Regions from separate parts of the Erwinia sp. 2186 genome, predicted to be linked through region 1. Evidence: predicted binding sites of a transcription regulator. Region 1 holds the regulator's gene; the other holds the start of a gene.
The links. Region 1 encodes PurR, which represses purine synthesis genes. Its sites were predicted from a motif close to CANGCAAACGTTTGCNTG; they were not measured.

Region 2: purL (phosphoribosylformylglycinamidine synthase) is a predicted target of PurR. The motif match lies at 2,488-2,505, and genes of this name have one in related genera.

What each region holds. Positions count from the first base shown of each region.
Region 1 covers NZ_CM173824.1:2,772,349-2,776,563, forward strand. Annotated here, with positions in the region: gene ACXKZG_RS12775 (Grx4 family monothiol glutaredoxin) at 1-295, opposite strand, end outside; gene ACXKZG_RS12780 (C40 family peptidase) at 668-1,507, shown strand; gene cydH (cytochrome bd-I oxidase subunit CydH) at 1,551-1,640, opposite strand; gene purR (HTH-type transcriptional repressor PurR) at 1,925-2,950, shown strand; gene punR (DNA-binding transcriptional activator PunR) at 2,999-3,910, opposite strand; gene punC (purine nucleoside transporter PunC) at 4,024-4,215, shown strand, end outside.
Region 2 covers NZ_CM173824.1:1,233,414-1,237,628, reverse strand. Annotated here, with positions in the region: gene purL (phosphoribosylformylglycinamidine synthase) at 1-2,399, opposite strand, end outside; gene mltF (membrane-bound lytic murein transglycosylase MltF) at 2,669-4,126, shown strand; gene tadA (tRNA adenosine(34) deaminase TadA) at 4,154-4,215, opposite strand, start outside.

The sequences.
Region 1 (4,215 bases):
TCAGCTGCTGCAGTTCACCCTGCTGGTACATCTGAATAATGATGTCGCAACCGCCGACCAGTTCACCGTCAATCCACAGTTGTGGGAAGGTTGGCCAGTTGGCGTATTTAGGCAGCTCAGCACGAATTTCTGGGTTCAGCAGAATATCGACGTAGGCAAAACGCTCGCCACAGGCTGAAAGTGCCTGAACGGCCTGGGCAGAGAAGCCACAGCTTGGCAGTTTTGGTGAGCCTTTCATGTACAGCAGAATCGGGTTTTCTGCTATCTGGCGCTCAATTTTTTCAATAGTACTCATAAATGGCTTCCTTAATCGGATACTTCGTGTCTATTTATTGTAGCGACTCTGCGGGCCCGATGAAAACGACATTTTTTAACAGTTGGGCACGCCCTCAGAGCCGCCAGCGTGCAGGCGATAGCGTTAAAATAACATTTTCCTATTGCTTTCGCTGGATTAATGCATGAGAAAAGCACAGGTTTTGCGCAGATAAACAGCTGATTTGGCTAATTTTTACAGTTTTTACTTGCTCTGTATCATTGAAACAAAAAAGACCTTACCTTTTGTTAATGAGTTAGATTAGAATTGCAAAATGACGCTGCTGAAAGGCAGAACTCCCTGTTTCTGGCAAGCTGTGGCCTCTGGTCGTAGCACAAACTGTTAATGGTAACGATGCGTTTACTTATCACGCTCTTCATGCTGGCCTTTGCCCAGCTGTTTTTCAATATGGCGCACGCATCGCCACATGCCCCTATTAATGCAAATCATCATAAGGCAGATAGCGGCACGCCTGCCCGAGAGGATGAGCGACGTAAACGCCGACCGGTTAAAGCCAACAGCACCAAAAAAGTTAAAGAATCCACCAGCAAAAAATCTCGCTTAACCTCAGTACAGAAGTTGAAGCTTAAAAAGAAACCTTCGCTGCAAACCGCCTCTGTTCAGACTGCCCCGTTGCACTCCAGCAAATACAAAAAGAAAACCACCTTAAACGCCGGAAAAAAACGCTATGGCCGCCATCGTGGCAAGGTTGTCGATACTGCTGAAGAGCTGACGTCAGATTCTGTTTCTGCGCCATTAAAGTTAAGCAAAGCTCACCGCGCCCGCTATCAAAAGGCCCGTGAAACCGCGATGACCAAACTGATGGGCCAGCTAGGTAAACCTTACCAATGGGGCGGAACGTCGCCTAAAACCGGCTTCGATTGCAGCGGCCTGGTGTGGTATGCCTACAAAGATTTAGTGAAGTTTAAAATCCCGCGCACGGCGAATGAGATGTATCACCTGCATGATGCGGCTTCGATAAAACGTGATGAGCTGGAGAAAGGCGATTTAGTCTTCTTCCGCATTAACGGGCGCGAGACGGCGGATCATGTTGGCGTGTATTTAGGTGGTGGGAAGTTTATTCAGTCGCCACGTACTGGCAAGGATATTCAGGTCAGCGCTCTGGCAGATGATTACTGGCAGCGCCACTATATTGGTGCCCGCCGGATGATGACGCCGAAAACCATTCGATAGCGGAAATACTCAGAGCCGATCGTCAGACCGGCCCTGTTTGCACTTAATGCATAATCGCGGTGAAGCTAAACGCCATAATCATCAACAGTGCGCAAACCGTGGTCAGTAACGAGAACTTCAGATCGGTATCCATTTTTAATCCTAAATAGCCCTACAGTTTATGATGCCATCAATTTTCCCATACTTGACGGTAAAAATCTCGTTTTCTCTGCCAAGCCTTGTTAGAATTCTTTTTTTGTTGCGCAACGGCCCGCACCTTAAGGTGTTTAGCGGTCTTTAATCAGCGCTTTTTCCTTCCTGACGACTCCGGACAGCAACTAAAAAACGACTTCAGACGTCAGGTTTTCGATCTCACCAAGCAAACGATTAACAACAGGCTTATCAAATAGTTAAGATAAGCGCAGGAGTAGTTATTTCATGGCAACAATTAAAGATGTGGCAAAGCAAGCCGGGGTGTCCACCACTACCGTCTCCCACGTCATCAATAAAACCCGTTTCGTTGCAGAAGAAACGCGGGAAGCCGTGTGGGCCGCCATTAAGGCGCTCCACTATTCACCCAGCGCGGTTGCCCGTAGTCTGAAGGTGAATCACACCAAAACAATCGGACTGCTGGCTACCTCGAGCGAGGCGCCCTATTTCGCCGAAATTATTGAAGCCATTGAAAACCGCTGTTTTGCCAAAGGCTACACGCTGATCCTTGGTAACGCCCACAATGACCTTGCCAAGCAGCAGGCCTATCTGTCGATGATGGCGCAGAAACGCGTGGATGGCCTGCTGGTGATGTGTTCCGAATACCCTGACGAGCTGATCACCATGCTGGAAGATAACCGCAATATTCCGATGGTGGTGATGGACTGGGGCAAATCGCGCGGTGACTTTACCGATACGGTAGAAGACAACGCCTTTGAAGGCGGTTATCTGGCTGGCCGTTATCTTATCGACCGTGGGCATCGAGATATTGGTGTCATCCCGGGTCAGATGGAGCGCAACACCGGCGGTGGCCGTCTCGCCGGATTTATGAAAGCATTGTCTGAAGCGGGCATTACCCTGCGTGACGAGTGGCTGGTTCAGGGCAATTTCGAACCAGAATCAGGTCACCAGGCGATGCAGCAAATCCTCTCGCAGAAGCAGCGTCCAACGGCGGTGTTCTGCGGTGGCGATGTGATGGCGATGGGCGCAATTTGTGCGGCTGATGAGATGGGTCTGCGCGTTCCGCAGGATATATCGGTGATCGGGTACGATAACGTGCGCAACGCCCGCTACTTCACTCCGGCGCTGACCACGGTTCACCAGCCAAAGGAACAGCTGGGCGAAACCGCCTTCGATATGCTGTTAGATCGTATCACCAGCAAGCGTGAAGAACCGCAGACGATTGAAGTACATCCTACGTTGATCGAACGCCGTTCGGTTGCCGATGGTCCCTTCCTGGATTACCGCCGCTAGTCCCGCTCAGTGCTGAGGGCGAATTCTCCCTCAGCACACCCAATTGGCTCAGGGCTCTTCCTTCAGCCATTCACTGTTCAGCGTGTCACTGTCACCCAGATAATCCAGCAACCAGCTCAGCGCCGGTGAAGCCTGCTGCTCAGACCAGCTCACGCAGCACGGACTGTCCGGAAATCCGCCTTCCAGCGTCAATTCATGCAAAGCGCCTTTTTGCAGCAGCGGTTGCGCCAGATGGCCCGGTACCATCCCCACGCATAAGCCCGCCAGCAGGCAGTCAAATGCGCTTTCCCAGTCTGGCACCACCAGCCGCCGCTGATTATCCAGCGTCCATGTGGTGCGTTTCGGCAAGGCTCTTGAGGTATCTTCCAGCACCAGTGAAGGCCATTCGCCAATGGCCTCTTCACTGGTTTCTGCGTGCTGACGTGCCAGCGGATGATCCGCGGCAACCACACAGCGCCAGTTGAGCGCGCCCATATTGCGGAAGGCGAAGCGGCCACCTACCGGGATAGCCTGTGTCGCGCCGATGGCCACATCCACCCGCCCGTCGGCCAACGCATCCCAGACGCCGTTAAAAACTTCTGCTGACAGATGCAGTTCCATATCCGGAAAGTGCCGATAAAAGTCGACTACCAGCTGTCGGGTTCGCTGAGATTTAACGATGCGATCGACGGCGATATTAATTTGCCCTCGCCAGCCGTTAGCGACCTGCTGGCACTGCCGTCGGGTGGCGAGCATTTTTTTGATGACACTGCGGCCCTCCTGGATAAATACTCGTCCCGCATCGGTCAGCACCACATCACGGTGGCGACGCTCAAACAACGGCACGGCAAGCCATTCTTCCAGCTGCCGCACGGTATAACTGATGGCTGAGGGTACGCGATGGAGCTCTGCGGCGGCAGCGGTAAAACTGCCGCTGCGGGCAACTGCATCAACCACTTCAAGGGAATGTTCTGACCACATAATCTGCCTGCAATATTTTTGAACGCAACCTGCAAATATTACCGTTTCACAAGCTGTATGGCACGCGATTACACTCTGCGGCGTTTCGTTCATCACAAATAAAGAGCAAAAGAATGCCTTCGAAAGGATTTATTGTTTACCTGGCGCTGTTAAGCGTGGCAGGTTTCCTCGCTACCGATATGTACCTGCCTGCCTTTGGTGCCATGCAACAAGACCTGCAAACCGATGCCGGGATCATCAGCGCCAGCCTCAGCCTGTTCCTGGCGGGTTTTGCCATCGCCCAGCTGTTTTGGGGTCCGTTGTCG
Region 2 (4,215 bases), 1.5 Mb from region 1:
AGCGACATTGGTGAGGTCATTTCACGCTGTTCGGTGCCATGCTGCCAGCGGGTCTTCATCGACATGGAGTCTTTGCCCACCGGGATAGTAATGCCCAGCGCCGGACAAAGTTCTTCGCCAACCGCTTTCACCGCTTCATATAAACCGGCATCTTCGCCCGGGTGACCGGCTGCGGCCATCCAGTTAGCCGAAAGCTTGATGCGCTTCAGCGAACCAATCTGCGTGGCGGCAATGTTGGTCAACGCTTCACCCACCGCCAGACGGCCGGATGCGGCAAAGTCCAGCAGGGCAACCGGCGCACGTTCGCCCAGCGCCATCGCTTCACCGTAGTAGCTGTCGAGGCTGGCCGTGGTCACCGCACAGTTCGCCACCGGGATCTGCCATGGACCGACCATCTGATCGCGCGCAACCATACCGGTCACCGAACGGTCGCCAATGGTCACCAGAAAGGTCTTCTCAGCGACCGCAGGCAGGTGCAGAACACGGTTTACCGCATCCGCAACCGTTATGCTGTCGCGGATCAGCGGCTCACCCTGCGCTTTCAGCGTGGTGACATCGCGGGTCATTTTCGGGGTTTTACCCAGCAGCACGTCCAGCGGCATATCGATAGGCTTGTTATCGAAGTGGCTGTCTTCCAGAGACAGATGCATCTCTTCGGTGGCTTCGCCAATCACCGCGAATGGCGCACGTTCACGCTTACAAAGTTCGGCAAACAGTTCCAGCTTCTCTGGCGCAACCGCCATCACGTAGCGTTCCTGGGACTCGTTACACCAGACTTCCAGCGGGGTCATGCCCGGTTCGTCGTTAAGAATGTCACGCAGGTTGAAGCGACCGCCGCGCTCGCCGTCGCTGACCAGTTCAGGCATCGCGTTAGAAAGACCGCCTGCACCCACGTCGTGGATAAACAGAATCGGGTTGTCTTCACCCAGCTGCCAGCAGCGGTCGATCACTTCCTGGCAACGACGTTCCATTTCTGGGTTGTCGCGCTGTACCGAAGCAAAATCCAGATCGGCATCAGACTGGCCGGAAGCCATGGAAGAGGCTGCACCGCCGCCCAAACCAATGTTCATCGCCGGGCCACCCAGCACGATCAGCTTGGCACCGACGGTGATTTCGCCTTTCTGCACATGGTCAGCACGGATGTTGCCGATGCCGCCAGCCAGCATGATCGGCTTGTGGTAACCGCGCAGCTCCACGCCGTTATGGCTGTTGACCTGCTCTTCATAGGTACGGAAGTAGCCATTCAGCGCAGGACGGCCAAATTCGTTGTTAAATGCCGCGCCGCCCAATGGGCCTTCGGTCATGATATCCAGCGCGGTGACGATGCGGTCAGGTTTGCCGAAGTCTTCTTCCCACGGCTGTTCAAAACCAGGGATACGCAGGTTAGAAACCGAGAAGCCAACCAGACCCGCTTTCGGTTTCGCGCCACGTCCGGTTGCGCCTTCATCACGGATTTCACCGCCTGAACCGGTTGCCGCACCCGGCCATGGCGAAATTGCCGTCGGGTGGTTATGGGTTTCGACCTTCATCAGAATGTGCGCTTCTTCCTGATGGAAGTCGTACTGCCCTTTTTCTGCGTCCGCATAGAAACGGCCCACCTGAGAACCTTCCATCACCGCGGCGTTATCTTTATAGGCAGACAGCACGTGGTCCGGGGTCTTCTCCATGGTGTTTTTGATCATCTTGAACAGCGATTTTGGCTGCTGCTCGCCGTCGATAATCCAGTCGGCGTTAAAGATTTTATGACGACAGTGCTCGGAGTTCGCCTGGGCAAACATATACAGCTCGATGTCGTTCGGGTTGCGCCCGAGTTTTTCAAAGGCCGCCAGCAGGTAGTCTATTTCATCATCGGCCAGTGCCAGACCCAGCTTACGGTTGGCTTTATCCAGCGCGTCACGGCCTTCACCCAGCACGTCGACGCTTTGCAGCGGAGCAGGCTGGTGATGAGCAAACAGCTGTTCAGCCTGGTTCAAATCGCTGAGGACCACTTCCATCATGCGGTCATGCAGCAGCGCAGCCAGCAACGACCACTGGGCGTCGGTCAGCTGTGGGGCCTTAACATAGAAAGCCAGACCGCGCTCCAGACGAAGCACCTGAGGCAGATCGCAGTTGTGCGCGATGTCGGTCGCTTTAGACGACCACGGCGAAATGGTTCCCGGACGTGGTGTCACCAGAATCAGGCGCCCTTCCGGCGTATGTTCCGCGAGAGAGGGACCGTACTTCAGCAGGCGCTGTAAACGGGCTTTTTCATCAGCAGCCAGAGGCGTGCTGACGTCAGCAAAATGGACGTACTCAGCGTAAATGTCACTCACCGGCAGGTGAGCGTCCTGAAAGCGGGCCAGCAATTTAGTAATACGAAATGCCGACAGAGCGGGCGAACCACGCAGAATTTCCATCATCAAAGATCTCTCGTCTTCGAAGCGCCGGGCGACGCTTCTTTGGGCGCAACAGGGAAAGCGGGCGGTATTATAGAGAATCCCCACCGGTTACGAAACCGTTTGCGCAGAATAAATCGCACCAGGGAATTGGCTGAAATTCACACAATTCAGGTCGAATTCAGTTGCGCAGGGGCACCGAGTTGCGCAAAATGCCCCACGCTCAGGAACCATTATAGACATCAAATACTGCCGTTACAGACAGAACCTGAGAGCAATCGAGAGATAACCATTTGAAACGCCTGAAAATTAATTATCTTTTCATCGGCCTGGTTACCGTGCTGCTTGCGTTGGCACTGTGGCCATCGATCCCCTGGTACGGGGGTCAACAGGACCAGATAGAGCAGATAAAATCACGGGGAGTTTTGCGTGTGAGCACGTTAACTTCCCCGCTGACTTACTACACCATTAATAAAGCCCCAGCCGGAATGGACTATGAGCTGGCGAAACGCTTCGCTGATTATCTTGGCGTGAAGCTGCAGATCACCGTCCGGCAAAACCTCAGTGACCTGTTTGACGACCTGGAAGATGATAAAGCTGACGTGCTGGCCGCAGGCTTAATTTACAGCGGCGAACGTCAATCGCGCTTTCGTACTGGCCCCACTTATTACTCCGTATCCCAGCAACTGGTTTACCGGATGGGTAAGCCACGCCCAAAAAACCTCGGTGAGCTGCATGGCCGACTGACCGTCGCTTCCGACTCTGCCTACCTTTCCACCCTGCGCGGCATTAAGCAGAATCAGTATCCCGATCTGGATTGGGCGATTTCGACCGATCAGAGCCCGAACACCCTGTTGGAAGCGGTGGCCGATGGCAAACTGGATTACACGGTGGGGGATTCCGTGTCGATCGCCCTGCTCCAGCGCATCCATCCGCAGCTGGCGGTCGCCTTTGATATTACCGATGAAGAGCCGATTACCTGGTATATGCAGCGCGATCAGGACGACAGCCTGAATGCAGCGATGCTCGACTACTTTAATCAGATGGGTGAAGAAGGCGCGATGGCCCGTCTGGATGAGAAGTACCTCGGCCACGTGGGGACCTTCGATTATGTCGATACCCGCACCTTCCTGCGCGCCATTGATGGCACGCTGCCGGATATTCGCCCGCTGTTTGAAAAGTATGCCAGCGAAATCGACTGGCGTTTACTGGCGGCGATTTCCTATCAGGAGTCGCACTGGAATCCTCAGGCAACCTCCCCGACCGGCGTGCGCGGCATGATGATGCTGACCCGCAACACGGCTGAAAGTCTGAACGTCAGTGACCGCACCGATCCCGAGCAAAGCATCCGTGGCGGCAGTGAATATCTGGTGCGAATGATGGAAAAAGTGCCGCAAACCATCCCAGACGATGAGAAGATTTGGTTTGCTCTGGCGGCCTATAACATGGGTTATGCCCATATGCTGGATGCCCGTAAGCTGACGGAAAAACAGAAGGGAAATCCGGATAGCTGGGCAGATGTGAAGCTGCGTTTGCCGATGCTGAGCCAGAAACGCTATTACAGTCAGACCAACTATGGCTATGCCCGTGGTCAGGAAGCCTATAACTACGTGGAAAACATCCGGCTGTATCAGATAAGCCTGGTGGGCTATTTGCAGGATCAGGAGCGGAAGCTGGCACAGCAGGCGGCTTATGAAGCCGAGATGGGGGAAGGCTATCCGGCTGTGGCCCCTAAAATTGCGCTGAACTAACGGCATTCCGGGGCGACAGGCCGCAACTTACTGGTCGTCTTCGGCAGCCTGCTCGCGTTGTTGCAGGCGCAGTGCCTTTTTTTCTGCGC